DNA from 4 places in the Massilia timonae genome. Region 1 is predicted to be linked to each of the others. Evidence: predicted binding sites of a transcription regulator. Region 1 holds the regulator's gene; each other region holds the start of a gene.

Region 1 (4,438 bases):
TGCGCAGGGCTTCGATCTGCGGGTCTGAGGGTGCTGCGTTCATGGGCGGCATTATACCTTCTCCTGTCACACGGCTGTCATAATTGGTGAGTTTCAAAAGCAAAAAAGCCGGGAGAACCCGGCTTTTTTGTGCACTGCTTTTACTTCAGTTCAGCATTCGCTTAGGCAGCTTCGCCCACGACAGCGATGGTGATTTCCGACACGACGTCGGTGTGCAGGGCGACTGCAACCGGGAATTCGCCGGTGGTCTTCAGCGGGCCGTTCGGCAGGCGAACGGCAGCTTTTTCGACCGGGAAGCCCTGCTTGGTCAGCGCTTCAGCGATGTCCGCGTTGGTGACCGAACCGAACAGACGGCCGTCGACGCCGGCCTTCTGGCCGATGGTGACGGTCAGGCCGCTCAGCTTGTCGCCTTGGGCTTGGGCGGCTGCCAGTTTCTCGGCGGCTGCTTTTTCCAGTTCGGCGCGCTTGGCTTCGAACTCGGCCACTGCCGACGCGGTAGCGCGGCGTGCCATCTTTTGTGGGATCAGGAAGTTACGTGCGTAACCATCCTTGACTTTGACGACGTCGCCCAGGTTGCCGACGTTGATAACTTTTTCCAACAGAATAACTTGCATGTTTTATCTCCAGGATATCTGACTGTCGTGACCGACGATTAACCGTGGTGCAGGTCGGTGTACGGCAGCAGCGCCAGGTAACGGGCGCGCTTGATGGCGGTGTCGACCTGACGCTGGTAGTGCGCCTTGGTGCCGGTCAGACGTGCTGGCATGATCTTGCCGTTTTCCTGGACGAAGTCCTTCAGGGTGTCGACGTCTTTGTAGTCGACCTGCTCAACGCCGGCGGCGGTGAAGCGGCAGAATTTCTTGCGCTTGAACAGCGGGTTCTGCTGTTTGCGCTTCAGTTTTTCTTTGGCTTTGTTTTTGTCGAACTTTTTACCGAATGCCATTTGAGGCTCCTGTATATCTAAATTGCCGAACTAGGCGGCACTGAAATCAATGATGTGAAACACCAGGGCTTTGCTGTTGCGATTTTTTCGTGCGAGGAATCCATCGAAGCGGTAGCTGGCGCCGAGCTCGGCGTTGCCGAACCTGCCCGAAATCTCGCCCGCGGCGAACGCGGGAACTTCGAACTCGACCAGGCGATCGATCCCCGCCTCGCGCTGATGCGAACTGTGCATCAGGACGGCTGAAACGATCGGCACGCCGGCCGGGGTGTAGCGCAGGACATCACGCTCGGCGATGGTCGCGACGAGCTGAAGCTGATTATTGTCCAACGTCTGCCCGGTTCTACTACTTCTGACTACGAATTCCTGGAAAAAATCTTAGGCAGCGGCGGCCGGGGCAGCTGCAGGAGCGGCTGCTTCTGCACGGTGGCTCTTGGCTGCGTCTTCGCGCTGCACCGATTTCATCATCGGCGACGGTGCGGTTTCTGCTTTCTTCATCTTGACGGTCAGATGACGCAGAACGGCATCATTGAACTTGAATGCGGTTTCCAGCTCGACCAGGGTCTCGTTGTCGCACTCGATGTTCAGGCAGATGTAGTGAGCCTTTGGCAGCTTCTGGATCTGGTAAGCCATCTGGCGGCGGCCCCAGTCTTCCACGCGATGGATGTTACCGCCGCGGCTGGTCACCGTGGTCTTGTAACGCTCGATCATCGCCGGGACTTGCTCGCTCTGGTCCGGATGGACGATAAAAACGATTTCATAATGACGCATGCATTACTCCTTGAGGACGTTTTACATAAATGCCCACCTCGGCGTCAAGACGAGTGTGGGAAGGGAACAGCCAGCTAGTATAGCGTGAAATGGGCAAAAAGGGAACCTGGCTGTCAAGCGCCCCATCGCGGCGCCGCGCTCACTCGACAATTAGACCCATGGACGCCCTGTTTTTTGTCTCGTGCGCGCTTTTTTTGCGCTTTTTCGTGTATATCCCTTGCGTATAGCAGAATACTGTACAAAAATACAGTCTACCTCTACAACCCGTTGCTGCAAGATTATTTATGCTCAAGCTCACTGCAAGGCAAGAACAGATCCTTAACCTGATCAAGGAAGCGATCGAGAACACGGGTTTCCCTCCGACCCGGGCCGAAATCGCGGCCGAACTGGGCTTCCGCTCGGCCAATGCGGCCGAAGAACACCTGCAAGCCCTGGCGCGCAAGGGCGCGATCGAGATTTCGCCGGGCACCTCGCGCGGCATCCGCCTGGTGGGCGCCAGCGTCGAGCAGATCCCGATGCCACCGCCTTCCCTGATGTCGCTGCCGCTGGTCGGTCGCGTCGCCGCCGGCAATCCGATCCTGGCGCAAGAACACGTCGAAGCGACCTATAACGTCGACACCGCGATGTTCGCGGCGCGGCCCGACTTTTTGCTCAAGGTAAAAGGCTGGTCGATGCGCGACGCCGGCATCATGGATGGCGACTTTTTGGCGGTCAAGAAAATCGATAGCGCCAAGAACGGCCAGATCGTCGTCGCCCGCCTGGGCGAGGAAGTCACCGTCAAGCGCTACCGCAAGACCGGCGACCTGGTCGAACTGCTACCCGAGAACCCCGACTTCAAGGTCATCGAAGTCACGCCCGACGAAGAGTTTGCGCTCGAGGGACTGGCGGTTGGGTTGATGCGCAGCTGGAACTGATCGGCTTCACCTCTTGAGTACGCCGGCCTGCGGGCCGGCATTCACTATTATTGCTTGGCCTTGTTGACCACCGCATTGTGCTGGTCCACGAAGGCCTCGGTCGCGCTGCGCCATGCGGCGAAATCGGCCAATACCATCTTCGAATTGACCTTCGCTCCCTCGGCGATGTTCTGGCGCACCGCCTCCAGATAGGCGGTCGAGGCCTCGGTTTCCTGCTTGTTCATCAGCTTGGCGATGTCGGGCGGGATGCGCTTGGTCAGCGGCGACTGCGCGTTCAGGTTGGTCACCATCTTGTTGTAGCAATCCTGCCAGCCGGTCACGGCGTTGTTCACGCGCTCGATCTCTTCATTGATCTTCGATACCGCCGGGATGCGCGGCGACGGGCAGCGGTACTCGCCCGACTGCAGGTCGGCGCCATCGTAGCCCTTGATCCAGTAGTCGATCTCGGCGCGGCGAAGGACGCGCTGCTGCATGATCACGAGCGAGTCGGCGGCGATCTTGTTGCCCTTGGCGGCCGACTTTTCGAACCACTCCTTCGCCTTGGCCTCGTCGACCGCGCCGGCTTCGCCATACCAGTACATCTGGCCCAGCTGCTGCTGGGCCTGTGGATTGCCGGCATTGGCCAGCTTGGTGTACAGCGTGAGCGCGCCCGCATAGTCCTTCTTCTCGAACAGGGCGTTGGCATCCTCGAGTTCGCCGGCGAAGGCGGCGCCACCGCTTGCGAAGGACACCGCGAGGAACAGGCAGGACAGGATTCGTTTCATGGGCATACCGTAAGGCTGGGCTGGTAAAAGTCCATGATAGCCGTGTTTTACGGCTGGGCTCAACCGCAAAAATGACGAGGCCGGCATTTGCCGGCCCGATCAGGACAGTTTTACCTGGCTTTACGCATCCAGCGCCTGGCGGAAGTCGCCGACCAGGTCGGCGGTGTCCTCGATGCCCACCGACACCCGGATCAAGCCTTCCGCGATGCCCATGCTGGCGCGCCGCTCGGGGCCCATCTCGAAGAAGATCGTGTGCGCCACCGGAATCACCAGGGTGCGGTTGTCGCCCAGGTTCGAGGCCGGGATCGCCAACTTGAGGCGATTCAGGTAGTCGAACGGGTCGATCTCGTCCTTGAGCTCGAAGCTCAAGAGCGAGCCGCCGGAGCGAAACAGGGTCTCGACGATCGCGTGCTGCGGGTGCGAGGCCAGGCCCGGATAATGCACGGCGGCGACCCGGTCATCGGCTTCGAGCATCGTCGCCAGCGCCAGCGCATTGGCGCAGGTGCGCTCCATGCGCAGGGCCAGCGTCTCGGCGCCGACCGCGATGTGGTGCGCCGCTTCCGGCCCCAGCGCGGCGCCGAAGTCGCGCAGCGCCTTGGCCCGCAGCTGGGCCATGCCTTGCGCGCTTTGTGCCTGCTTGCGGAAGTTCTGGGCGATGTTCGGATACGCGGCCCAGTCGAACAGGCCGGTGTCGGTCAGCGCGCCGCCCAGCGCGATGCCGTGGCCGCCGATCGACTTGGTCAGCGAATTGACCACCAGCCCGGCATGCACGTCCCTGGGACGGAACAGCCAGGGCGTGGTCATCGTGTTATCGACCACGTACAGGATGCCGCGCGCGCGGCACAGTTCGCCGATGCGGGCCAGGTCCGCCACCTGCGTGCGCGGATTGGCGATGGTCTCGACGAACACCATACGGGTGTTCGGTTGCAGCGCCGCTTCCACCCGGGCCACGTCGGTGGCGTCGACGAAAGCGACGTCGACGCCCTGCCCCGCCACCGTCTGCCACAGGCTGTTGGTGTTCCCGAACAGGAAGCTCGACGAGACGATGT
Region 2 (4,438 bases), 160 kb from region 1:
CAGGTGGGTTCGGCCAGCGCCACCTCGACCAGGGTCGGTGGACGCGCCATGCGGCCGCGCTCGTGATCGAGCGACAGCCGGATGCGCTCGACCGCCAGCTGGCGCGCGCACAGCCAGCCCGTCATCTGCAGCACCAGGCGGTGGGCGCCGGCCAGCAGCAGCTCGGCCTGTTCGAGCCGGTCGAACAATTCGAGCCGCGCATGGAAACGCTCCGGCGGCGCGACCCACTGGAACAATTCGGCGTGCATGCCATAGGCGGCGTCGAGCATGTCGAGCAGGGCCCGCCCGCAGCGCCGCTGCAGGCCGGGACGCGGCAGGCGCCGCAGCTCGTCCAGGCGGCGGCAGCCGATGCCCTCGAACCAGCCGGCGAACGGCCGCGCCGGCGGCAGCAAGCCCACCGGCAAGCGGTCGAGGCGCCGCACCAGCGAGTCCATCGTGAGGGCGCGCCCCGCATTACGGCGCGCCAGCAGCCAGGCCCCGCGCGCGGTGGGCGCGCAGGCGACGCAGGCCGTGAAGCCGAGCGCCGCCATATTGGCGCGCACCCGCTCGCACAGGCGCCGGATGCCGCCGAACAGGCGCAAACTGGCGCCGATATCGAGCAGCAGCGTCGCTTCTTCGGCCAGCGCCACCTGCGGCGTGTATTGCAGCATGGTCATGGCCACCGCCTCCATGGCCTCGGCCTCGCGCTCATGGCTGCGCAGTTCGATGCGCGCCTCGGGCATCAGCATCAACACGCCGCCGCGGCGCATGCCGATCTGCACGCCGGCAGCGCGCGCCGCCGGCGACAGCGCCATCACCCGCTCCTGCTCGAGGATGACGCTGCCATGGTCGCGGCCCGGACCGCCATGGCCATCAGCGCCAGGCGCGCTGCCATCTGGTCCACCAACCGGGCCAATAACCGAGCCAACAACCGAGCCAACAACCGGGCCGATAACCGAGCCAACAACCGGCCCCCCAATCGGGCCACCGACAGCGCCGCCCGCCTCGCTCGCCTCACTGAACCAGCGTGGGCTGAAGACCTCGAGCGGTAGCTGGGGCAAATACAGGCCGATCCAGAGGCGCATGGCGTTGCAGTAGTGAAGATCCAAGAGGAAGGAACAGCGGCGCCTCGCGCTGCGGTCCCCGGCGTTTGACGAAGTCGATATTCATGCCGCCGGCCGCCGGCCGCAACGCAAGACGCAAAGGCGCGGGAGATGCATCTTGCGCCGCGGCCAGCGGGCGGAGCATGAAAAACAGCGTTTCGCCGCCTTGCGCCGCCAGGTGCAGGCGGCGCAGATTGTCGTTACGCATGTGGTTGGCCCAGAACAGCAAGGCGCCGCAACTGCCGCTACGCAACACCTGCTCGGCCGCCCAGAGTGCATCCGCGGTGCGCGTCGTGCGCAGCCACAGCAACTGGGATGGCTCCAGGCCGAGCGCGGCAAGCGCCAGGGCCTGGGGTGGATGGGGCGGCTGCAGCAGCACGATGCGGCGTTCGGCGCAGGCGGCCAGGGCCGGCCGCAGCAGGCGCATTTCGCCGATGCCGGGCTGCTGCAGGTGCAGGTCGACCAGGGTGCCGCCGGGCCAGCCGCCGCCGGGAAGCTGGCTCGAGAGCGTCGCGTGGCCGGTGTCGATGCAGCGCGTGTCGGCATGCGCCAGCTGCGACGCGCGCCACAGCGATGGGTGCACTGCCTCGGGTGCGGCAAGGATGGCTGAATGGGTCATGTCAGGCTTATCAGACAAATACTGTATAAACGTACAGTACTCGCTGAAGTCGCGTTTTGCAAGACCTATTCATTTTGGCTATACCAATTGGGTCACTGGTATTGACTAAAATTAAACGTCTTGTTGCTTATTCACTCGTCGGAGCCGCAGCGCCCTCGCTGCGCGCCACCCTTCCAGCGCCCACACGACGGCCCAGGCATACAGCGCGAGCGCGACGAACAGGCTCACCCGCACGAGGGAGGCGTGACCGACGTCCTTCCCCACCACGCTGTCCTCGATGGCCGGGCCCAGCAGGATCAGCATGGTCACCAGGGCATTGCTCCAGAACGAGGGCGGCAGCGCCGAGGCCTCCAGGCCGAAGATCCGGGCCCCGCTCCAGAGCGCCGCGGCGGCCATCCACAGCACCAGCATCCACAGGGTCGGCAACATCGCCAGGCCGAACCAGGCCAGGGTCGCCATGCCCGCTCCCGCCAGGGTCGAACCGACCAGTATCCGCCCCGCCGAACGGGCGCCGGTGGCGCCGGCCTGCTGGCCCAGCAGCACCGACTTGATGATGGCCGACAGATAGAAGGCCGGGTTGACCAGGGCCAGCACCAGCACCGGCATGACCACCAGCGTGGCCTGCACGGCGCGCCATCTGGCCGTGTGCGCGGCGACGGCGGGGAGCGCCGGCCTGGCGGCGGGGTCCGCTCCATCGGGGAACAAGGCATGCGACAGGCTGCCGACCAGCACGCCGACACCCAATCCCAGCGCGATGGCGGTGCTGATCGCCGGCACCAGGGCCTGGTCGGCCACGCCGGCCACCGGCACCAGGGTGAAGGCAATCGCCACGATATTCGCCAGCGGGCTGCCGCTTTGCAGGCCGATGAAGAATACCGTGTACAGCAACAGCGCCGTCAACAGCATCGCGACGCTGGCGTAATGCTCCAGCAGCGGCACCATCAGCACGCCGGCCGCCAGCACCGCGGCGATCAGCAGGGCCACCACCATCCCCTTGAGCAGGGGCATCGGCGGTCCCGGCTTGCTCAGCATCAGCACCGTCATGACGCACAGCACGAACGGCGACGACAGCGCCAGGCCATAGGCGAGCAGCACGGCCAGCGCCAGGCCGGTCGCCAGCCGCAAGACCGCCTTGTCAGCGCGCTCCATCGTCAATAAAGATAAGAAAGGTAGCTCATCAGGCGGATGAAGACGGCGCCCAGCCAGTTCATCACGGCATGGTCATCCGTATACACCAGCACGTCGGCCTGCCCGCCGATCCTGGCCGCGCGCAGCTGCGCGCGTTCGGACGGGTCGAATTCCACGGCGACCGGGAAGCGCTGGGCCTGACGCAGCCAGTCGCGGCTGTTGTCGATCTCGGGCAAGGTGCCGGCCTTGGCCTCCCGGCCCGCATTGACCCCGCTGCCCACGCTGCGCACCCGCCCCTTCAGCACCTTGCCCGGCACGACGTCGAGCACGATCGCGACCTCGTCGCCCGGCGCGATATTGCCGAGGTTATTCTCGGTCATGTCGGCGCTGATCCAGAGGTCGTGCACGGCGATCAGGGTCATCGCCGCCGAGCCAGGCTGCAAGACCTGGCCGACATCGGTGCGCAAGTCGGTCACCAGGCCGCGCGCGGGCGCGGTCACGGCCGTACGCTCCAGATCGAGCTCGGCCTTCTCGACCGCCGCGCGGGCGCTCAGCAGCTGCGCATTGCGCTCCCCTTCGTCGCCGGCCGCCTCTTCGGCGCGGCGCAGCTCCGCCTGGGCGGCGATTTCCTGGCTGCGCGCCGTGGCCAGCGACGCGCGCGCGTTCTGGACCCGGCGGATCGACAGCGCGCCGGGGTCTTCGGCAAAGATCTGCTCCAGCCGGCCCGCATCCTGCTTGGCGAACACATGCATGGCCCTGGCGGCCTGCAGCGCCGCATCGGCCGCCTTGACCGCCAGCGCCGAGGCATTCACCGAACGCCGCACCGATTCATAGTCCGCCAGGCTGCGCCGCAGGGCGATGCGGTAGGTGCTGGGGTCGATATGGAACAGGAGCTGCCCTTCCTCCACCTCGTCGTTGTTCTTGACGTAGACCTCCTGCACCATGCCCGTCACCTCGGACGCCACCGGCACCACGAAGGCTTGCACCCGGGCCTGCGAGGTGTATGGCGTCAGGCGATCCGCCACCAGATACCAGCCCAGGCTGGCCACGATCAGCGCCAGCACGATGGTCAAGCCCAGCCGGCTTTTCCTGCCCGGCCGCGCCGGCGCCGGCGCGCCCGATGCGGCCGGGATGGGCGTCGGCGCCGCGTCGCCGGGCGGCGCCGTCTGTTCGAGCTTGACCGGTTCCGGGCTCATGGGTTGTGCTCCCCGCCGGGCGCCGGCAAGGGCGCGCGCAGGACGTCTTTCCAGTCGCTGCGCCGCTCCATGACGGCGCGGGTCGCCTCGTCCATCGGCGGCCGGCTCCTGCCCTGTTCCCAGCCGCCGCCCATTGCTTTATAGAGGGCGATCAGGTTCTGCACCAGGCTGCCCCGGGTCGTGGCCAGGAGCTCCTGCTGGCTATACAGGACGCGCTGCGAATCGAGCACGCGCTGGAAATCGGTCAAGCCCTCGCGATACTGGAAGCTGGCGATATCCAGCGACCGCTGGGCGGCCTTGACGCCATCGGCCAGCAGCACGATCTGCGCGCCCGTCCGGGCAAAGCCGGCGGCAGCATCGTCGACCTCGCGCGCCGCATTCAGCACCGCGCCCTGGTACTGCTCATAGAGCTG
Region 3 (4,438 bases), 850 kb from region 1:
AAGGCGCGCACGGCGCGCAGCTCGCGGTTGCGCTGGGCCCACTGCGCCACCTGGTAGGTGAACACGGTGGAGGGCAGCATGATGCCGATCATCGAGATCGCGACGCCGTAGAGCGCGGCCGTCACGCTGCCGGAATTGAGGCCGACGTTCCAGCCGAGCAGGGCCACGAACAGGACGTTGGGCCCGGGCGACGACTGGGCCAGGGCCACCGAGTCGGCGAACTGGGTCTGGCTGAGCCAGCCCTGGCGCTCGACCAGGTAGCGCTGCATCTCGGAGGTGGTCGAGATCGCGCCGCCGAGCGACATCATGGACAGCATCAGGAAATGGACGAACAGGTTCAGCCAGTCATGCCAGCCGAACACCAGGCTGGGCGCGCTCATGGCTTGAGCCCGCGCCAGGCCAGCACGCAGCCGAGGCCGCCGAGCAGGCCGATCACGGCCGCCAGCGGCATGCGGATCCAGGCCAGCAGCACGAAGCCGGCGGCGGCGATCGCGATGCAGGCCGCGAGCGGAATCACATTCCTGGTCAGCGCGACCGACATGCGCAGGCCGGTGGCGGCGATCAGGCCGGCGGCGACGGCGGCCATGCCGCGCAGGGCGCCTTGCACCTGGGGCTGGGCGGCGAACTGCGCGTAGACCAGGGCCAGGCACAGCACCAGGATCAGCGGCACGGTGAGGATGCCGGCCAGTGCGCTCATGGCGCCGGCCAGGCCGAAGTGGCGGCTGCCGATCATCATGGCCAGGTTGCAGACGTTCGGGCCCGGCATGATCTGGGCCACGGACCATTCTTCGATGAATTCCTCATTGCTCATCCAGCGCTTGCGCTCGACCACCTGCTGCTGGATCACGGCCAGGACCCCGCCGAAGCCCTGCAAGGCGATCAGCGTGAACGACACGAACAGGTCGGTCAGCGAGGTCGGGCGGGGACGATCGGGTTCCGCCGGCGGCGCAGAACGTGGGGACTGGGGTGCGGAAGGCGGTATTGGCAAGGGTGAGGCGCTCATCCGGCGATTATCGCCGCAGGGCCCGTGCCGTGTCCACGCGCTACCCGCCGTGGGTAGTGGCTCAGCCGCCGCCGATGCCTTCCATCACGCGGCCGGTACCGCCGCATTGCGGACATGGCTTGCCGTCGGCCAGCGTGCCGCGGCCGGCGCAGGCGTCGCAGATGTCCTCGCCGGCGCCAGGCGTGCCGGGAGCGGCGTCGTCGCCGGGATTCAGGTCGGGTTGGATGCTCATGGAAATCCTCGTGGTTGGTGGGTTGCGGCCGATTGTAGGCAGGATGACGGGCGGACGGCGCAGCGCTGGTGGGCACAGGCATCCGACCAGGGTTTTCGTGGTTCGATACAGGTTTGACATTGACTTCATTCCAGCATCGTCAATACTCGTGGTGCGTCAGCGACATAACCCACCGGAGATCCGCGCCATGAGCCCATACCGTGCCCAGGATATCGACCAACGCCTCTCCGGATCTTCCGAGCTCAGGCGCAACGTACGCGAGCGTGACATCGTGGCGCGCGGCATCGCCACGCTGGGCGAGTGCGGCACCATGCCGGCGCTCGAGTACCTCAAGGCGCATGGCGTGCGCCGGCAGGTGATCGAGCGCGTGCTGCTCGAACCGGAGCGCCGCCGGGCGCTCGCCTGATCGGATCCGGCGCATCCGCCAGACCACAAAGTTGCCGCGAGATTTATTTGTGGTGCATACTGCGTGCGTCGGGGGCACAACGTGTAACCCCTTGATTTACAGCGGAATCGAGATTGCCTTCCCAATAGGCAAATTGTTGAAAGCCGCACGGGAGGCCGCGTCCAGCGTGTCAAGCCCCCGCTTTTCCACACACTTATTCACAGACTTTGTGGATATCCAAAAAACGCCTTGATTATCCGTAACTTGGCGGCGATTGCTGAGGTCATGGCTGATGTCATTCTTGACAACGCCTTGACAGCGGCGAAAGACGGCCGCATTTTCTTCTTGCGGCCCGTGACTGGATAAATGTACAGTATGGCATTTCCAGATTCCGCCCCATGTCCGCCGTCGCCGATCCGATCGCCAACCTGTCCGCCACCGACGACCCGTTCGCCAGCCTGAACCCCGAGCAGCGGGCGGCGGTCGAGCACGACGTCGGGCTTGACGCGCCGCGTCCGCTGCTGGTGGTCGCCGGCGCCGGTTCCGGCAAGACCAATACGCTGGCGCACCGGGTGGCGCGCCTGATCCAGTCGGGCGCCGATCCGCAGCGCATCCTGCTGCTGACGTTTTCGCGCCGCGCCGCCACCGAGATGACCCAGCGCGCCGGCGGCGTGCTGCACCGGCTGTTCGGGCTCAAGGGCAGCCAGGCGCCGGTCACGCTGCCCTGGGCCGGCACCTTCCACAGCATCGGCGCGCGCCTGCTGCGCGAGTTCGCCGGCCGCATCGGCCTGGATGCCGGGTTCACGATCCACGACCGCGGCGACTCCGAAGACCTGATGGGCATGGTGCGCCACGAGATCGGCCTGAGCCAGCTCGACAAACGCTTTCCGCTGAAAGGCACCTGCCTGTCGATCTATTCGCGCGTGGTCAATGGCCGCGAGCCGCTCGACGCGGTGCTGCAGGCGTTCTTCCCCTGGTGCAGCGAGTGGGAAGCGCAACTCAAGACCCTGTTCGGCGCTTATGTCGACGCCAAGCAGGAGCAGAACGTGCTCGATTACGACGACCTGCTGCTGTTCTGGGCCGAGATGGCGGCCGACCCGGTGCTGGGGCTTGAACTCGGCGCGCTGTTCGACCACGTGCTGGTCGACGAATACCAGGACACCAACCGCTTGCAGGCGGCCATCGTCACCGGCATGAAGCCCGACGGTCGCGGCGTGATGGTCGTCGGCGACGATGCGCAATCGATCTATGGCTTTCGCGGCGCCACCGTGCGCAACATCCTCGACTTTCCCGCCCAGTTCTCGCAGCCGGCGCACCTGATCACGCTGGAGCGCAACTACCGTTCCACACAGCCGATCCTGGACGCGTCGAACGCCGTGATCGGGGCCGCGCTCGAGCGCCACGCCAAGACCCTGTGGACCGACAAGGCGTCAAGCATCAAGCCGCAGCTGGTGTTGATTCCCGACGAAGCCGAGCAGGCGCGCTGGGTCTGCAACCGCATCCTCGAACAGCGCGAAACCGGCGTCGCCCTCAAAAGCCAGGCGGTGCTGTTTCGCGCCGCCAGCCACAGCGCCGCGCTCGAACTCGAACTCATGCGTCGCAACATCCCCTTCGTCAAGTTCGGCGGCCTGAAATTCCTGGAGGCGGCCCACATCAAGGACGTGCTGGCCGTGCTGCGCTTCGCCCAGAACCCGAGCGGACGGCTGGCGGGTTTCCGCGCGCTGCAGCTGATTCCCGGCATCGGCCAGGCGACCGCCACCCGGCTGGTCGAGGCCGCAGGCGGCAGCGACGATCCGGTGGCGGCACTGGAAGCCTTCGCGGTGCCGGCGCGCTGCAAGACCGACTGGCAGGCATTCTGCGCGCTGTACCGGCGCCTGCGCAGGCCCGGCCTGCGCTGGCCGATGGATCTCGAGCTGGCGCGCGCATGGTACCAGCCGCACCTGGAGCGCCTGCACGACGATGCGCAGGTGCGCGCGGCCGACCTCGACCAGCTGGTGGCGCTGTCCGGCGGCTATGGCAACCGCGAGAGCTTCCTGGCCGAGATCACGCTCGATCCGCCCGAGGCCACCAGCGACCGCGCCGGCGCGCCGCTGCTCGACGAAGACTACGTGATCCTGTCCACGATCCACTCGAGCAAGGGGCAGGAGTGGAACACGGTGCACGTATTGAACGTCGTCGACGGCTGCATGCCGTCCGACATGGCCACCGGCACCCAGGACGACATCGAGGAAGAACGGCGCCTGCTCTACGTGGCCATGACGCGGGCGCGCGAGAACCTGCACCTGGTGGTGCCGAACCGCTTCTTCATCAAGCAGCAGTCGAGCATGGGCGACCGCCATGTGTATGCGACGCGCACGCGCTTCATCACCCCGGTCATGCTCAAGCATTTCGAGGAATGCGCCTGGCTCAGCGCCGACAAGCGCGAGCTGCGCACGCCCATGCCCGACAGCATCCGCATGATGGTGCGCGACCGCGCCCGGAACGCGTGGAAATGACGACAGATGCGGACAAATTGACGACTTATCCCCGGTGCCCCACTTTTGTAGGAGTTTGCCGTATGTGACATGGACGCGCAGAAGTGGTGCACGTGCAAGTGACTGATTTTACGGGGATATTTTTTTGCCTTCTGAACGGGCATTTTGTTGAAACCCGCATCAATGCTGCGCTTGCGACTTGTCAAGTGGCGCTTTTCCACACAGTTATCCACATTTCTTGTGGATAGACCCAAAGATCGAATGAAATCAGGTACTTGGCGTCGTCCGGACGCAGCGCCAAGTGGCGTCCTGGCCGCCCCGCGAATCGGCTGCGTCGGCGTGGG
Region 4 (4,438 bases), 130 kb from region 1:
GCGGCCGGCTCGTGGCACTTGAGCCACGAACTCGCATACGCCAGCAGCGCGAAGCTGGCCGCGTGCGATTCGGGAAAGCCATACTCGCCGAAGCCCTGGATCTGGCTGAAGATCGCCTCGGCGAATTCCTGCTTGTAGCCGCGTTCGAGCATGCCGCCCACGATGCGCTCGTAGTATTTTTCGAGGCCGCCCTTGCGCTTCCAGGCCGCCATCGCGCGCCGCAGTTGATCCGCCTCGCCCGGCGTGAAGCCGGCGCCCAGGATCGCCACCTGCATCACCTGCTCCTGGAAGATCGGCACGCCCAGGGTGCGCCCGAGCGCGACCTTCATCTCGGGGCTCGGATACTCGATCGGCTCCAGCCCCTGGCGCCGGCGCAGGTAGGGATGGACCATGCCGCCCTGGATCGGGCCGGGCCGCACCACCGCCACCTCGATCACCAGGTCGTAGAAGCGGCGCGGCAACATGCGCGGCAACATGCTCATCTGCGCGCGCGACTCGATCTGGAACACGCCGATGGTGTCGGCCTGGCAGATCATGTCGTAGGTGGCGCTGTCCTCGAGCGGGATGTCCTGCATCTCGAACACATCGCCATAGCGCTGGCCGACCAGCTCCAGCCCGCGCCGCATCATCGACAGCATGCCCAGCGCCAGCACATCGACCTTCATCAGGCCCAGTTCTTCGAGGTCGTTCTTGTCCCACTGGATGACGCTGCGATCGACCATCGTTGCGTTCTCGATCGGCACCAGGCGCGAAAGCTTGCCCTTCGCGATCACGAAGCCGCCCGGGTGTTGAGAGAGGTGGCGCGGGAAGTTCAGCAGCGACTGCGCCAGCGTGGCCCACTGGCGCGACAGCGGCGCCTCGGGGTCGAGGCCGCTTTCGGCCAGGCGGCCCAGCAGATCCGCGCGGCTATCGAACCAGTGGTGGGTCTTGGCCACCTTCTCGACAATGGCGAGATCGATGCCGAGCGCCCGCCCGCTGTCGCGCAGCGCGCTCTTGGGCCGGTAGCTGATCACCACCGCCGCCAGCGCAGCCCGCTGGCGGCCGTACTTGTTGTAGATGTACTGGATGACTTCTTCGCGCCGCTGGTGTTCGAAGTCGACGTCGATGTCGGGCGGCTCGTTGCGCTCGCGCGAAATGAAACGCTCGAACAGCAGGCTGGCGCGGGCCGGGTCGACCTCGGTGATGCCGAGGCAGTAGCACACCGCGGAATTGGCGGCCGAGCCGCGGCCCTGGCACAGGATGTGCTGCGAGCGCGCGTAGCGCACGATGTCGTACACCGTCAGGAAGTAGTGTTCGTAGCCCATGTCGGCGATCAGTTCGAGCTCGTACTCGATCTGGGCCTGCACCTTGGCCGGCACGCCGTCGCGGAAGCGCCGGTGCGCGCCGATCCAGGTTTCGCTGCGCAGGTAGCTGCTGGCATCGTGGCCTTCGGGAACCACCTCATCCGGGTATTCGTAGCGCAGCTCGTCGAGCGAGAAGGTGCACAGGCGCGCGATGCGCACGGTCTCGGCCAGCGCCTCGCGCGAATAGATATTGGCCAGGCGCAGGCGCGCGCGCAGGTGCTGCTCGGCGTTCTGCGCCAGGCCGTAGCCGCAGGCGCCCACCGGCTTGCCAATGCGGGTCGCGCTCAGGGTGTCCTGCAAGGGTTTACGCGAGCGCACGTGCATGCAGACGTGGCCCAGCGCGACGATCGGCAGGCCATGCTGCCAGCCCACCTCTTCCACCGTGGCGCGGTGGGCGTCGTCGAAAGCGCGGTGCAGCTGGGTGAGGCCAAGCCAGGCGCGGCCCGGGAAGGTGGTGGCCATCCATGCCGCCTGGGCGTGCAGGCGGTCGACGTCCTGGGCTTCGTGGCCGGGGTATGGCGGCAGCAGGATCGCCAGGCAGTCGGGCATGTGCTGCAGGTGCGCGTATTCCTGGACGGGATTGGCCAGGTCGTCGGGCGTGAGCAGGTAGGTGCCCTTCTCGCTGCGCGTGCGGCCGATCGTGATCAGTTCGGACAGGTTGCCGTAGCCGTTGCGGTTTTGCGCCAGCAGGATCAGGGAGGGGGCCGGGGTGCCGTCAAGGCTCTTGAGGTGGAAGTGGGCGCCGATGATCAGGGGCAGGCCGGCGTTTTTCGCTTCGGCGTGGGCGCGCACGACGCCGGCCAGTGAGCATTCGTCGGTGAGCGCCAGCGCGAAGTAACCCAGCTGCACCGCGCGCGCGACCAGCTCCTCGGCGTGCGAGGCCCCTTGCAGGAACGAGAAGTTCGAGAGGCAGAACAACTCGGCGTAGGGGGGCAGCGCCTGGGGGGATGGGGGCTGGGCGGCGGGGGTGGGCTTGGTCACGCTCGTGGGCTGTCAAACAGCCAATACTGTATAAAAACACAGTATAACCGAGCCGACCACGTCGGCGAAAAAACCTACGACTCAGGCATAGTGCCTCCCGCCCTACTCAGGCGTGTGTGGGAAAGGGGCGCGGCATGGGTCCGAGGGACGCCCCTGAAGGATCTTGCATTCCCATCCGCGCACGCAGACTGGACACGCCACCACCGTGCGCACGGCGCATGACCTGCTGGTCGGCGCCAATCATGCGCTCATACGCCAGCATCAATGCCGTACCGCCCATTGAATTGATGTAATCGAGCATATCCATCGTGGTCTCGTAAGCCCAGCCAGAAAAGCTCTCGCCCAGTTCGCCCCCCGCCGCCGCACCGGCACTCGTGACGCCGCCCTGCACTTTCGTCAGGATCGTGACGATGGCCCACGAAATCGCCATCCATCCAGTCGTCGCAAGCGTCATGCGCAGCACCGGCATGAGAATGCCCGCTTCGTGGATCGCCTTGAGCACGCCGAGCAAGGCGCCGGCCGGCATTGCGCGGTTGCAGTCGATGGTTGCGATCAGGATCGCGATCTTGTTCATCACGCCAGGATAGCGCCGCAGAAAGCGGTACAAGGCGGGCCCGATCTGCTGCTGGTCGCCAAGCAGCCGACCAAGACCGGCCGCTAGAAAGCAGCCGCCAGTGAGCTTCCACACCACTTTCACCAGCTTCATGTCGACCGGACCATCCATCATCGTCGCGCTGGCGAAGGTTTGCAGATGGCTGCCATTGCCGGCATGCGTAGGGCTCAGCAGCAGATTGAAGCAGGTGGAAAAATTGGGATCGTAGCTGCCGTCCACCGCGATGGCGCCGCTCGCGGTCACCGCGATGAACGGCGCTCCCGCTCCACCGACGACGCCGATATTGATGGCGCCATTGGCCTGGAGCGATGCCATCAACTGGAGTGCCTCCTGCGCGCTGCCGCCTGCACGCAGGAGGCCGTCGCTATTCGCGATCACGTAGCTGCCGTCACGGCATTGCAGGGTGATGGCGGCGGCATCCTGGGCCTCGGGCATGCCGATGGTAAACACCTCGGCCGCATCGCTCGAGGTCTCGAGCGCCGTGATCTGGCCGTCGGCGGCGATCGACCAGTAACCGCCTGCGGCGGTCTGGAGCTTGATCTCGTCGCCGGCGGCGAGCAGCCCGGCCAGCGAGACGTAGTTTCTGTCAGTGGTGAACGCGGGCTCGGGCTGCGTGATCGAGACCGGCGTATCTTCGGGCACGTTAACGCTCGAAACGGCCGCCACGCCCCAGCTATAGACCATCGAGAACGACTTGACGGCGGCCGGCCAGGTGTCGCCGAAGGTCGGGCTGTCGGCCGTGAACGACAGGCTGGCGTTTTCCACCAGTGCGGCGACCTTCTCCGTGACGTCGACCGGTCCGTAGGCGGCGGCGATGATGTTCAGGGCGCGGGGGTCGAGCGACGCCTGCCCGGCGGGAGCGGCCGGGTCGTAATCGATGTGGAGAATCTGGTTCTCGGTGGTCGCGGCCATTTGCGGCTTGCGGTCGGCGTACTGGTAGACCACGTGCAGGGTCTTGCGCATGGCCGGCCAGCCATCGCCGAATACGCTGCTGGATGCGGCGACCGACAGCCTGCGCCGGCTCACGCTGGCGCGGACGATGTCGGTGACGTCCTTCAGGCCATAGAAGGCGCTCAGGATGTGCAGCGGTGGGCGGTAGCTGAGCGCATAGGGATTGCCCTCGACGACGATGTCGACGAACGGCACCTGGCCGCTGTAGCTGGCCACGATGACGAAGGTGTTGCGCTTCTCCTTGCTGGTTTCGCCGAGGGTGGTGCTGTCGGCGACCAGGGACAAGCTTCCGGTCGAATGGTCGGCCAGGTTGCGCACTGTCGCGCTTACGTCGGCGGAGCCGAAGCTGGCGCCCCACACGGTCAGCGCCGGCTGGGCGGTGCTGTCTTCCGAGGTTGAGGCAGGGGTTCGGATGGCTTGCTCGAACTGCTGTGCGCCGATGTTCAGCGTCTGGCCTTCCGAAGCCGTTGCCACGAGCGTCGGGCCGCCGTCATAACGATAAATGACCGTCAGCGTCTTTTCGTGGCCAATCCAGGTGTCGCCGAATGCC

The links. Region 1 encodes LexA, which represses DNA repair genes until DNA is damaged. Its sites were predicted from a motif close to ACTGTATNNNNATACAGT; they were not measured.
Region 2: imuA (translesion DNA synthesis-associated protein ImuA) is a predicted target of LexA. The motif match lies at 1,722-1,739, and genes of this name have one in related genera.
Region 3: LO55_RS17100 (ATP-dependent helicase) is a predicted target of LexA. The motif match lies at 1,978-1,995, and genes of this name have one in related genera.
Region 4: LO55_RS12985 (error-prone DNA polymerase) is a predicted target of LexA. The motif match lies at 2,350-2,367, and genes of this name have one in related genera.

Annotation. Positions count from the first base shown of each region.
Region 1 is NZ_JRYB01000001.1:3,147,011-3,151,448, reverse strand. It holds gene LO55_RS13540 (replicative DNA helicase) at 1-52, opposite strand, end outside; gene rplI (50S ribosomal protein L9) at 162-614, opposite strand; gene rpsR (30S ribosomal protein S18) at 653-943, opposite strand; gene priB (primosomal replication protein N) at 974-1,270, opposite strand; gene rpsF (30S ribosomal protein S6) at 1,319-1,711, opposite strand; gene lexA (transcriptional repressor LexA) at 1,996-2,625, shown strand; gene LO55_RS13510 (tetratricopeptide repeat protein) at 2,673-3,389, opposite strand; gene LO55_RS13505 (cystathionine gamma-synthase family protein) at 3,510-4,438, opposite strand, start outside.
Region 2 is NZ_JRYB01000001.1:2,991,917-2,996,354, reverse strand. It holds gene LO55_RS12890 (Y-family DNA polymerase) at 1-815, opposite strand, end outside; gene imuA (translesion DNA synthesis-associated protein ImuA) at 994-1,701, opposite strand; gene LO55_RS12875 (DUF2955 domain-containing protein) at 1,813-2,850, opposite strand; gene LO55_RS12870 (HlyD family secretion protein) at 2,853-4,025, opposite strand; gene LO55_RS12865 (efflux transporter outer membrane subunit) at 4,022-4,438, opposite strand, start outside.
Region 3 is NZ_JRYB01000001.1:3,994,077-3,998,514, forward strand. It holds gene LO55_RS17085 (chromate transporter) at 1-380, opposite strand, end outside; gene LO55_RS17090 (chromate transporter) at 377-1,003, opposite strand; gene LO55_RS26720 (hypothetical protein) at 1,065-1,235, opposite strand; gene LO55_RS17095 (hypothetical protein) at 1,423-1,641, shown strand; gene LO55_RS17100 (ATP-dependent helicase) at 2,019-4,115, shown strand.
Region 4 is NZ_JRYB01000001.1:3,018,365-3,022,802, reverse strand. It holds gene LO55_RS12985 (error-prone DNA polymerase) at 1-2,324, opposite strand, end outside; gene LO55_RS12980 (hypothetical protein) at 2,431-4,438, opposite strand, start outside.